DNA from 3 places in the Alteromonas sp. 4NH20-0056 genome. Region 2 is predicted to be linked to each of the others. Evidence: predicted binding sites of a transcription regulator. Region 2 holds the regulator's gene; each other region holds the start of a gene.
What was found. Region 2 encodes FliA, which starts transcription of late flagellar genes. Its sites were predicted from a motif close to CTAAAGNTNNNNNNNNNNNNGCCGATA; they were not measured.

Region 1: a site for FliA is predicted at 1,719-1,745, ahead of AC27EZ_RS16265 (DUF5610 domain-containing protein). Genes of this name have one in related genera too.
Region 3: a site for FliA is predicted at 1,704-1,730, ahead of AC27EZ_RS11445 (VC2046/SO_2500 family protein). Genes of this name have one in related genera too.

The regions. Positions count from the first base shown of each region.
Region 1 is NZ_BAAJLS010000011.1:123,480-126,765, forward strand. Features, by position in the region: gene fabR (HTH-type transcriptional repressor FabR) at 1-500, shown strand, start outside; gene trmA (tRNA (uridine(54)-C5)-methyltransferase TrmA) at 507-1,601, opposite strand; gene AC27EZ_RS16265 (DUF5610 domain-containing protein) at 1,775-3,064, shown strand; gene AC27EZ_RS16270 (RNA recognition motif domain-containing protein) at 3,114-3,286, opposite strand, start outside.
Region 2 is NZ_BAAJLS010000001.1:294,768-298,053, reverse strand. Features, by position in the region: gene flhF (flagellar biosynthesis GTPase FlhF) at 1-602, shown strand, start outside; gene AC27EZ_RS01365 (MinD/ParA family protein) at 599-1,465, shown strand; gene AC27EZ_RS01360 (RNA polymerase sigma factor FliA) at 1,462-2,193, shown strand; gene cheY (chemotaxis response regulator CheY) at 2,230-2,613, shown strand; gene AC27EZ_RS01350 (protein phosphatase CheZ) at 2,648-3,286, shown strand, end outside.
Region 3 is NZ_BAAJLS010000005.1:219,765-223,050, forward strand. Features, by position in the region: gene AC27EZ_RS11440 (response regulator) at 1-1,636, opposite strand, end outside; gene AC27EZ_RS11445 (VC2046/SO_2500 family protein) at 1,763-2,260, shown strand; gene trhO (oxygen-dependent tRNA uridine(34) hydroxylase TrhO) at 2,344-3,286, shown strand, end outside.

The DNA of each region.
Region 1 (3,286 bases), on a different contig from region 2:
GAGAGGTAGCACGAGAAGCCGGAATTGCCCCAACGTCATTCTATCGTCACTTTAAAGATATTGATGAGCTAGGCCTTACGCTTGTTGATGAAGCTGGATTAGCACTTCGGCAACTTATGCGTCAAGCTCGACGCCGAATTGCCTCCGGTGGCGGCGTTATCAATACATCGGTAGATACGTTTATGGAGTTTATCGCTGCGAATAAAAATGTCTTTCGATTACTGCTAAGGGAACATACAGGAACATCGTCGGCGTACCGTTTGGCAGTATTTAGAGAAATTCAACATTTCGTTGATGAGTTAACCGATTACATTATTGAAAGACAAAATGTAGAGTTTAAGTTAGCGCAGCTACAAGCCGACGCGATGGTGCGACTTGTTTTCAGTGCAGGTGCTGAAGCGCTAGAAGCAGATACTGAATTACGTTTACAGATAGGTGATAAGGTAAAAACCCAGCTGCGTTATGTACAGCTAGGCGCATCGGTTCACAAAGAGCCCTAAAAAGTGCTATTTTTTACTCAGCAAAACACCCGCTTCTATATGGTGTGTGAATGGAAATTGATCGAATAGCGCGGCATCAACAATATCGTGAGTTTTACTTAATATCGTTAAATTCTCTGCAAGTGTGTCTGGGTTACAAGAGATGTAAATAATGTTCTCGTAAGCCTGAATCATTTTAAGAGAATCTATATCAAGCCCTGCACGCGGTGGGTCGACTAGCACGGTCTTAAAATTGTAGTCATTTAACTCAATACCCTCTAGACGACTAAATGTCCGTGTGCCTTGCATCGCTTCAGTAAACTCTTCAGCTGATAATCGAACTATTTTTAAATTTTCTATCGCGTTTGCTTCAATATTGTATTGTGCAGCTTGCACCGAAGGCTTAGCTATTTCCGTACCGATAACATTGTCGAAGTGAAGCGCTAGGGGAACTGAAAAATTACCCGCTCCGCAGTACATTTCTAGTAAGTCACCATCCAAATCTTTAACACAATCAAGTGTCCATTCAATCATTTTGCAGTTAACTTCAGCATTCGGCTGAGTAAAGCTATTTTCTATATGCTTAAAAACGAGCGTGTTGCCGTTGATAGGTAAACGTTCAATAATGAAATCATTCCCTATCATGCGCTTTTGCTTTCGTGCACGACCGATAATATTCACGGTACCAAACTCTTGTTCTAATAACTGCTGAAGTTCGCGTGCGTGAACTTCCCATTCATCGTTAAGCGCTTTGTGATACAACAAACTAATTACTAACTCTTCAGAAAGGCCTGACAGATAGTCAACCTGGAATAGCTTGTGGCGAAGTAAGGGGTTTCCTTTTACCAATGACAATAACCGTTCCATTGCTCGGTTAATTGTTTTGCTGGCTGGTAAAAAAGTGTCAACACGATACTTTTCTTTTGTCTCTTGATTGAACATGATGTGGTAGAGGTCATCACCCTCATGCCATACCCTAAATTCGGCCCGCATTCTGTAATGGACAGGAGGCGATGGAAATACGGTAGGGCGTGTTTCACCAAATTGGGAGAGTAGAGTGGTTAGACGTGCGTCTTTTTCGTCTAGTTGTGCTTGGTAGTCTTGTTGTGTAGGCACAGTCATAAAGCGCTCCATTGGGTAAAACAGATAATCAATATAATAGGGCTGTGGATTGTAGTGCGTTCTATTTTATGTGCAACGTGTATTCAAACAGTGAACTAAAAAAATATAGTACTAAAATTAAACAATACCGACATGATGCCGATAACATGAACGAGGATAGTGAGGATCTTATTATGAACGTTAGTCAAATAAAGGCTTTCATGGGCGACCAGAAAGCAGAGCAAAAGGCATCGGTTCATCCAAATGAAGCGTTGAAAAAACAACTTCAACAGGACGGCCTAGAGCAGGCAGCTGAATTTACCAAGCAGCAAGCGGCTACCGTATCGGTGAGCAGCACGCAGACTTCAATAGGGTTGCGAGTATTCAGTTCCAGCATGAATCAGAATCTTGTGGTAGATGGTAAACAACCATCAACTGAGGTTACTGATAAAGACGAAGATAAAACAAACAGCTTATTTGATTTCGAAAAGATCGCGAAGAATGTTATGCGATTTGTCGGCGGCGTGATTAGAGGTGCGGCAGACGCTGGAGCGGGTGACGAAAAGCTCAATAGTTTATTCAGCCAGGCAAGAGATGGTGTAAGCCGAGGTTTTGCTATGGCAGAAAAAGATCTTGCTGGCTTTATGAATAAAGAGATTGAAGACGGCATGACAAAAAGTCGCTCGTTAATTGACGACGGTATTAATGAACTTGAGCGGGATATCTTCAACCCTAACCAAGTAAATGCGGCAACACAATTGAATGCCATTGCAAGCGGTGAAGAAAAAAGCGGTAGTATTTTAATAAGAACCCGCGATGGTGACGAGGTTACATTAAGCTTTGAAAGCCGTTCTCAGTTCAATGCTGTAAGTCAAACGTCGTATTACAATGCACAATCAGGCGGGGATGCGAGTGGCGATAGTCAATCGAGCGCGCAAATGAGGCAACAATCTACGCTTTATGAGTATTTTGAAAAATCAGGTATTAGCTTTTCTTTAAAGGGAGAGTTAGATGAGGACGAACTTAAAGCAATCTCGGCGCTGGTTGAAGATGCGCAGGACCTTGCAGATGACTTTTTCTCTGGAAACGTTGATAAGGCATTTAGCCAGGCATTGGAACTTGGGTTTGATGATAAAGAGCTTGTAGGTTACGCATTGCAACTAAATAGAACTACACAAAGCGATGTAGTGAAAGCTTATGAGAATATTCAGCATTACAGTGATAAAGGAGAACCAGAAAATCAATACGGCAATATTGCAAGCCCGGTATCGCAGTATATAGATAAGATGGTAAAGACATTTGAGAGCGCTGAACGCCAGCTTCAAAGCAATGAAGACTATAATGCGTTAATCAACGGAATCATAAATGAGATGAAGGACGTGCAGGTACCTGATTTAGTCTCAGCGATTAACCGATTCCATTCATTCAATAAAACGTTATTGAATGCACTGCCTCAGCCTGAAGGTGCAACACCGTCAGAGTAATTTAAGCGTAGAATAAAAAAAACCTGGGTTTCCCCAGGTTTTTTTGTTTTTACTCGTTTTCTATCTTTTCTTTAGCAGGGCGAACTTTGAGTGTTCGCTCTTGAAACACCGAGTCATTGGTTTTATCTATAACACTGGTAAGGTCATCGGTAATGACCTCGATAAAACCGTAGCCCTTTCTTTTACCGGTCTTTCTATCCTTCATCAAACGAACAGATTGAA
Region 2 (3,286 bases):
CGGTTGCCAAATTGGCTGCTCGATATGCGCAAAAATATGGTGCAGAATCGGTGGCAATGATTACTATTGATACATATAGAATCGCCGCGTTTGAACAGCTTGCGACTTACGGAAAGATTATCGGGTGTACGGTGCGTAAAGCACAGAGCAGCGAAGAGTTGGCTGATTTACTATTTCAACTGCGTCATAAGCGGTTAATTCTTATCGATACTGCAGGGTTTAGTCAGCGAGATAGTCGACTTATTAAACAGGTTAAACAGTTTGAAAACGGCCAAATGCCTAATATTAAAAAATATTTGGTTGCGCAGGCAAATACCCAGTATCCTGCACTTCAGCACATTATTAATGCTTTTGATGGTATTGAGTTAAGTGGTTGTATCTTTACAAAGCTAGATGAGTGCTATTCTTTAGGAGAAGTGTTGAGTGCTGTAGTAGAGTACCAATTACCGGTCAGTTATGTCACCGATGGACAGAAGGTTCCTGAAGACATTAAGATTGCAGAAGCAAAATCTTTAGTATCTGCTGCTGCAAAGCTTTATAAAAAGTACGGTTTGAATCATACTAGTGCTAATGATGTGGTTAAAACAGCGCGAGCAGTATGATTGACGATCAAGCGAGTAGCTTACGAAAAATGAAGCAATCACGGTTAATCAAAGTTATCGCCGTCACCGGAGGTAAAGGTGGCGTAGGTAAAACAAATATTACGTTGAATACAGCGATTGCGATGGCAAAGCTGGGCAAGCGTGTCATGGTGTTAGATGCTGACTTAGGTCTGGCTAACGTAGACGTTATGTTGGGATTGCGAGTAGAGAAAAACCTTTCTCATGTTCTTTCCGGCGAATGTACGCTTGATGACGTTTTGGTAACAGGCCCTCACGGCATTAAAATTGCGCCCGCAACGTCGGGTACGCAGTCTATGGCCGAGCTTACTCCAACCGAACACGCAGGGCTAATTCGCGCCTTCAGCGAGTTACGGTCGCAAATTGATGTTCTTATCGTCGATACCGCGGCAGGCATCTCTGACATGGTGCTTAGTTTCTCTAGAGCATCGCAAGATATAATGGTTGTGGTATGTGATGAGCCTACCTCGCTGACAGATGCCTACGCACTTATCAAACTACTTAATCGAGAACACGGCGTGTTTCGGTTCAAGATTGTGGCGAATATGGTTCGAGATGTGCGCGAAGGGCAGGAATTATTTAGTAAGCTGAGTAAAGTAACAGGGCGCTTTCTTGATGTTGCACTAGAATTAGTGGCAACCGTGCCGTTTGACGAGAATATTCGTCGAGCTGTGCGCAAACAAACCGCTATCGTCGACGCCTATCCAAGTTCACCGGCGTCGATAGCAATTAGTCAGTTAGCGAACAAAGCAATCTCTTGGCCCATACCGGCGCAACCGGGAGGACATTTAGAGTTCTTTATTGAGCAATTAGTCGCAGAAAAAGCAGTAGGTAATCAACGTTGAATAGCAAAGCAGCCGCTTATCAACAACAGAGTGACAAAGCGCAGCTTGTCGAGCGACACGCATCGCTTGTTAAGCGTATAGCACATCATCTCTTGGCGCGTCTGCCAGCGAGTGTGCTCGTTGATGATCTCATCCAATCAGGCATGATTGGATTGTTAGAAGCTGCTCGAAACTTCGATGGTTCAAAAGGCGCGAGTTTTGAAACATTTGCTGGCATCCGTATCCGCGGAGCCATGCTAGATGAAATTAGAAAAGGTGATTGGACACCTCGCTCAGTGCATAAAAATGGGCGGGCCATCACGGAAGCAATTTCTCTTGTTGAAGGCGAGACAGGGAGAGATGCGAGAGATTCTGATATTGCTGCAAAACTAAATGTTAGTGTGCAAGATTATCATCAGATGCTCAATGAGGTAAATGCAGGAAAGCTGGTTGGCATTGAAGATTTAGGGGTGTCTGAGGACGTAATATCGACAGAACAAAGTCGAGGAAGCGACGCACCGCTGGAAGATTTGATGCAAGGCGCTTTTCAAAAAGCGCTAGCACATGCTATTACTACATTACCAGAGCGAGAAGCGATAGTGCTGTCTTTATACTATGATGAAGAATTGAACCTTCGCGAGATAGGTGAAGTTCTTGATGTAAGTGAATCAAGAGTCAGTCAAATTCACAGTCAGGCCATGTTAAAACTCAAATCACGAATGAAGTCGTGGCAAGCTGACGAAGAATAGATATTAATAACAATTAACACCTCACTGGAGGCAATTTTGGATAAAAATATGAAAATTCTTGTGGTTGATGATTTTTCAACCATGAGACGTATCATAAAAAACCTGCTCAAAGATTTGGGTTTCTCCAATATCCAGGAAGCGGACGACGGTAGTACGGCGCTGCCAATGCTTCAACAGGGCGATTTCGACTTTGTTGTAACGGATTGGAACATGCCTGGCATGCAAGGCATCGATTTACTGCGCGCGATTCGGGCGGACGATAAATTGAAGCATTTACCTGTCTTAATGGTAACGGCTGAAGCCAAGAAAGAGCAGATTGTTGCTGCGGCGCAGGCCGGCGTAAATGGTTACGTTGTAAAACCTTTTACTGCTGCAACGTTGAAAGAGAAGCTAGATAAGATCTTCGAACGTTTAGGTTGATCCAGACGCTCACCACAGAAATGAGGTTTACTGGATGTCGACAAATGTGAATGTCCCTATTTCGTTAGAAGAAGCAAAACAACTCGTCGTTTATTTGGAAGCAGGCGATAATGCATCGGCAAGTGCGCTGTTAGAAGCCGCATCAATGAAAGAGTCAATTGAACTCTTCGCTGAAGTCGGTAAGTTGACGCGCCAATTACATGACGCATTAAACAACTTCCAAATTGACGACCGTATTAAAAATTTGGCCAATGCCGATATACCAGACGCACAAACGCGTTTGACGTATGTCATTGAAGAAACCGAAAAAGCAGCTAATACTACTATGGATGCAGTAGAGGCGAGTATGCCGCTTGCTGAATCACTTTCATCACGAATCGAAAACGTGATGCCTGAATGGAAGAAGCTGATGAATCGCCAACTGGAATTAGGTGAGTTCAAGGTGCTATGTGCTGATTTGGATGAGTTGTTGGAAGAGGGAGCTTCACAGTCAGCTAAATTGACTTCTTTGCTTACTGAAGTGCTAATGGCTCAAGGGTATCAAGACCTCACCGGTCAAGTTATTCGCCGAGTTATAGACCTAGTCAAAGAGGTTGAAGAGAGCTTGGTTAACATGCTTACCATGTTTGGTGAGCCTGAATCAGCAGAACAAGCTAAGGCATCGAGTAAACCT
Region 3 (3,286 bases), on a different contig from region 2:
CATCAGTAAATTCCGATAGATCACGGCGTAACAGCGAATACTTCTCACTGTACTGTGATTTAAGGGGCATATCGTCTAATAATTTATAAAGCCGTCGACATTCTCTTAGCAATGTGTTGTCAGGTGTAGCACTTTTGCTCAGTATCTGTAAAAGACATTGCAATAAGTTGAGAGCCACGCCGGTATTTACAGGGGCAAACTCTTGGGCCAACGTGAACGAGTTCTTTGATTTTTCGTACTGTCCCTGCTGATAAAGCTGAATACCTTCTCGATTGAATTTTTGATAATTTGCTAAGCGTTCTTTCGCTTTTTCAGACTCGCTTAACAATAATTGTTCGCTATTTTTATCAAGTGAAATTCCTTCACTTTCTATTATTGTTTGATATCGAATTGCGTCTTCATATTCGCCTAAGTCATACATTACTTTTATACTGTCTGGTAGGAATGCTTTAGGTGGCGAATCGTAATTTTTTTCTAGTGCTAGCTGTGAAATACCTAGTTGTCGCCTAGCATCTATCATCTTACCGTCTAAGACATTGACGCGAGCATTAATGATATGGCTAAAAATAGTAATGTCGAAGCTGTTGTCTATTCGTTGTAAATGCTCGTCAAACTTACCTCGTTGCAGGGCAAGTAACGCTTCCTGTTGATATCTGTTTTTAACTTTTTTATCGTCGGTGTACTCAGCGACATCTAACAGGCTGCGAATGAAGCCACACCAGTGCAAACTATCTTGATGGATAGTGCGTTTAGATAGCTCCCAAATTGCTTTACTCGACTCTGACGCCAATAGGTAATCGTCATTTCGTCTAGCAATCAGACAAGCATTAAAGTGTCGGCTAAGAGAAAAGGGCGAAATTTTAATAGCCTGCTTTATTGCATCTATTGCCGCATCTTTCTGCTTTTGGCTGTCGTTCGCATTGGCCAGTATATCTAACGCATCTGCGTTAAATTTATTACGATTCAAAATAAGGTCAGCCATCTCTATGGCTTTATTGTGTTCTTCAAGTTTTAAATACGTTTTCCCAAGGGCTATTTGTGCCCACAATATTGGCTTACCACTGCGATAGGCTTGCAGCACGTCAAATGCTTTTTGGGGAGCATTAATCTCCCAGTAGAGTTCGACCAATAACTGTTCGCACGCCCCCTTATACGAGGTTTCTTGCGATAACAGTGTTTCGCATTCATCAATAGCGGTATTGGTATCCTGAGCCGCGATGGCTTCATAAACCGTTGATAGTGATTGACGCTTTTGCCACGCACGGGAGATTCGTGTTTTTAATTGCACTTGTGAGAAGGGTTTAACAAGGTAATCGTCAGGTCGCCTATCGATTGAACCAAGGACAACAGGACGTGCACTATCCGCGCTAATAATAATAAAAATGGATGTCGGTTTTAAAAGGCGCCGAGTCCGAAGCTCTTCAATAAGCTCAAAACCATTTTTTTTGTCAACGCCTAGATGTAAATCACAAACAACAATATCAAATTTTTGTTTTTTACACAGTGACAGTGCTTGTTCTGCCGATGATTTAGTTACAACATCGGTGGCGCCCATGGAGTTAACGAGCCCTTTGAGTAGAAGAAGAAAAGGGCGCTGGTCTTCAATTATCAAAACCTGCTTGTCCGCAAATTTCATTTCTATTCCATTAGCCGTCGTGAATGCTTTTATCATTAATGAAAACTGCACTAAGGGCAAGAATATGCTTAAGAAAAACATTATCTTGCCGACAACATAAGTATGCATTAAACGTTAGGTAAGTCTTTGGAAGCGCCCCACACCGTTCATCAAGCTGTAATAGACCCCAGTATTTCATGGGAAAAAAACGGCACCCTCGCTAAGGCAGCGCAAGACGCGACGTTGTTTTCGTTATATCTTGCAATGCAGCAGAGTGCGCTTGTTCATAATGTCTCTTACCACGATTTACAAAAAGAAGATGAAAACGCCTCACTACATGTCGATGTGCTTAGCTTTTATCGACAGCCAGCGCTAGCGGCTGCGTCGGCCGATTGGGAGATAATAGGCAGGGTTAACACGCTGTACAATAGTGGGTACACCAGAGATGCTTCGCTCTTTCAACACATGCATCCTTCACCTTTATCTCAAGTAAACGATAAAAATAAGTTAAGTGATGATGTAATAAATAACTGTTCGCTAAGCACCCAAAAGCGACTAAAAACACAGTACGCTGAACAGCTACCTGAAGATCCCACCATGCTAAACGACCTAATACCGCTCGCTCAACAGACATTTGTTGCATAGTCTAGTAATTTTAACGCTGCTCTGTTATTCTCCGCGCCGCATTTTGCACTGGTTTTACGTTCCAACTAGCAAAGGTGAACATTATGACTAAATATATCGTTTGCGCGATGTACAAATTTGTTGCGCTCGACAACTTCGAGGCAATGCGCCAACCTCTTCTTGATGCCATGGAAAAAAATGGTATTAAAGGAACCTTGCTTCTCGCCAATGAAGGTATTAACGGCACCGTGTCGGGTACGCGTGAGGGTATCGATGGATTACTTCACTACCTTAATAGCGACAGCAGAATAAACCCTATTTCTTGCAAAGAGTCTTTGCACGATGACCAGCCTTTTTATCGCACCAAAGTTAAGCTTAAGAAAGAAATTGTGACGATGGGCGTGGAAGGTATCGACCCTCGTCAGACCGTCGGGACCTATGTAAAACCCAAAGACTGGAATGCATTAATCAGTGACCCAGACGTTACCGTAATTGATACCCGTAACGATTATGAAATAGAAATTGGCACGTTTAAGCATGCTATAGATCCAAAAACAAAAACATTTCGTGAGTTTCCAGAGTATGTTGCAAACGCGTTAGACACGACCAAAAATAAAAAAGTCGCCATGTTTTGCACCGGTGGTATTCGCTGTGAAAAATCAACGGCATACCTTAAAGAGCAAGGGTTTGAAGAGGTATACCATTTAGAAGGTGGCATACTTCAATATTTAGAAGATGTACCTAAAGATGAGTCGTTATGGGAAGGGGATTGCTTCGTTTTTGATAATCGCGTTGCTGTAAACCACGACCTTGAAAAAAGTAAATATGATCAATGCTACGCTTGTCGGCTACCTATTACGGTAGAAGATAAAAAGAGTGATGTATATGAACCGGGTGTAAGCTGTCCTCATTGTTACGGCACACACACTGATGATCAGATAGCGCGTTTCCGTGAACGTGAAAAGCAAGTTCAACTTGCTAAAGCACGTAACCAAGAGCACGTAGGTACTGAAGCGAGAGAAACGATGGAGCAAAAGCGTTTAGAAA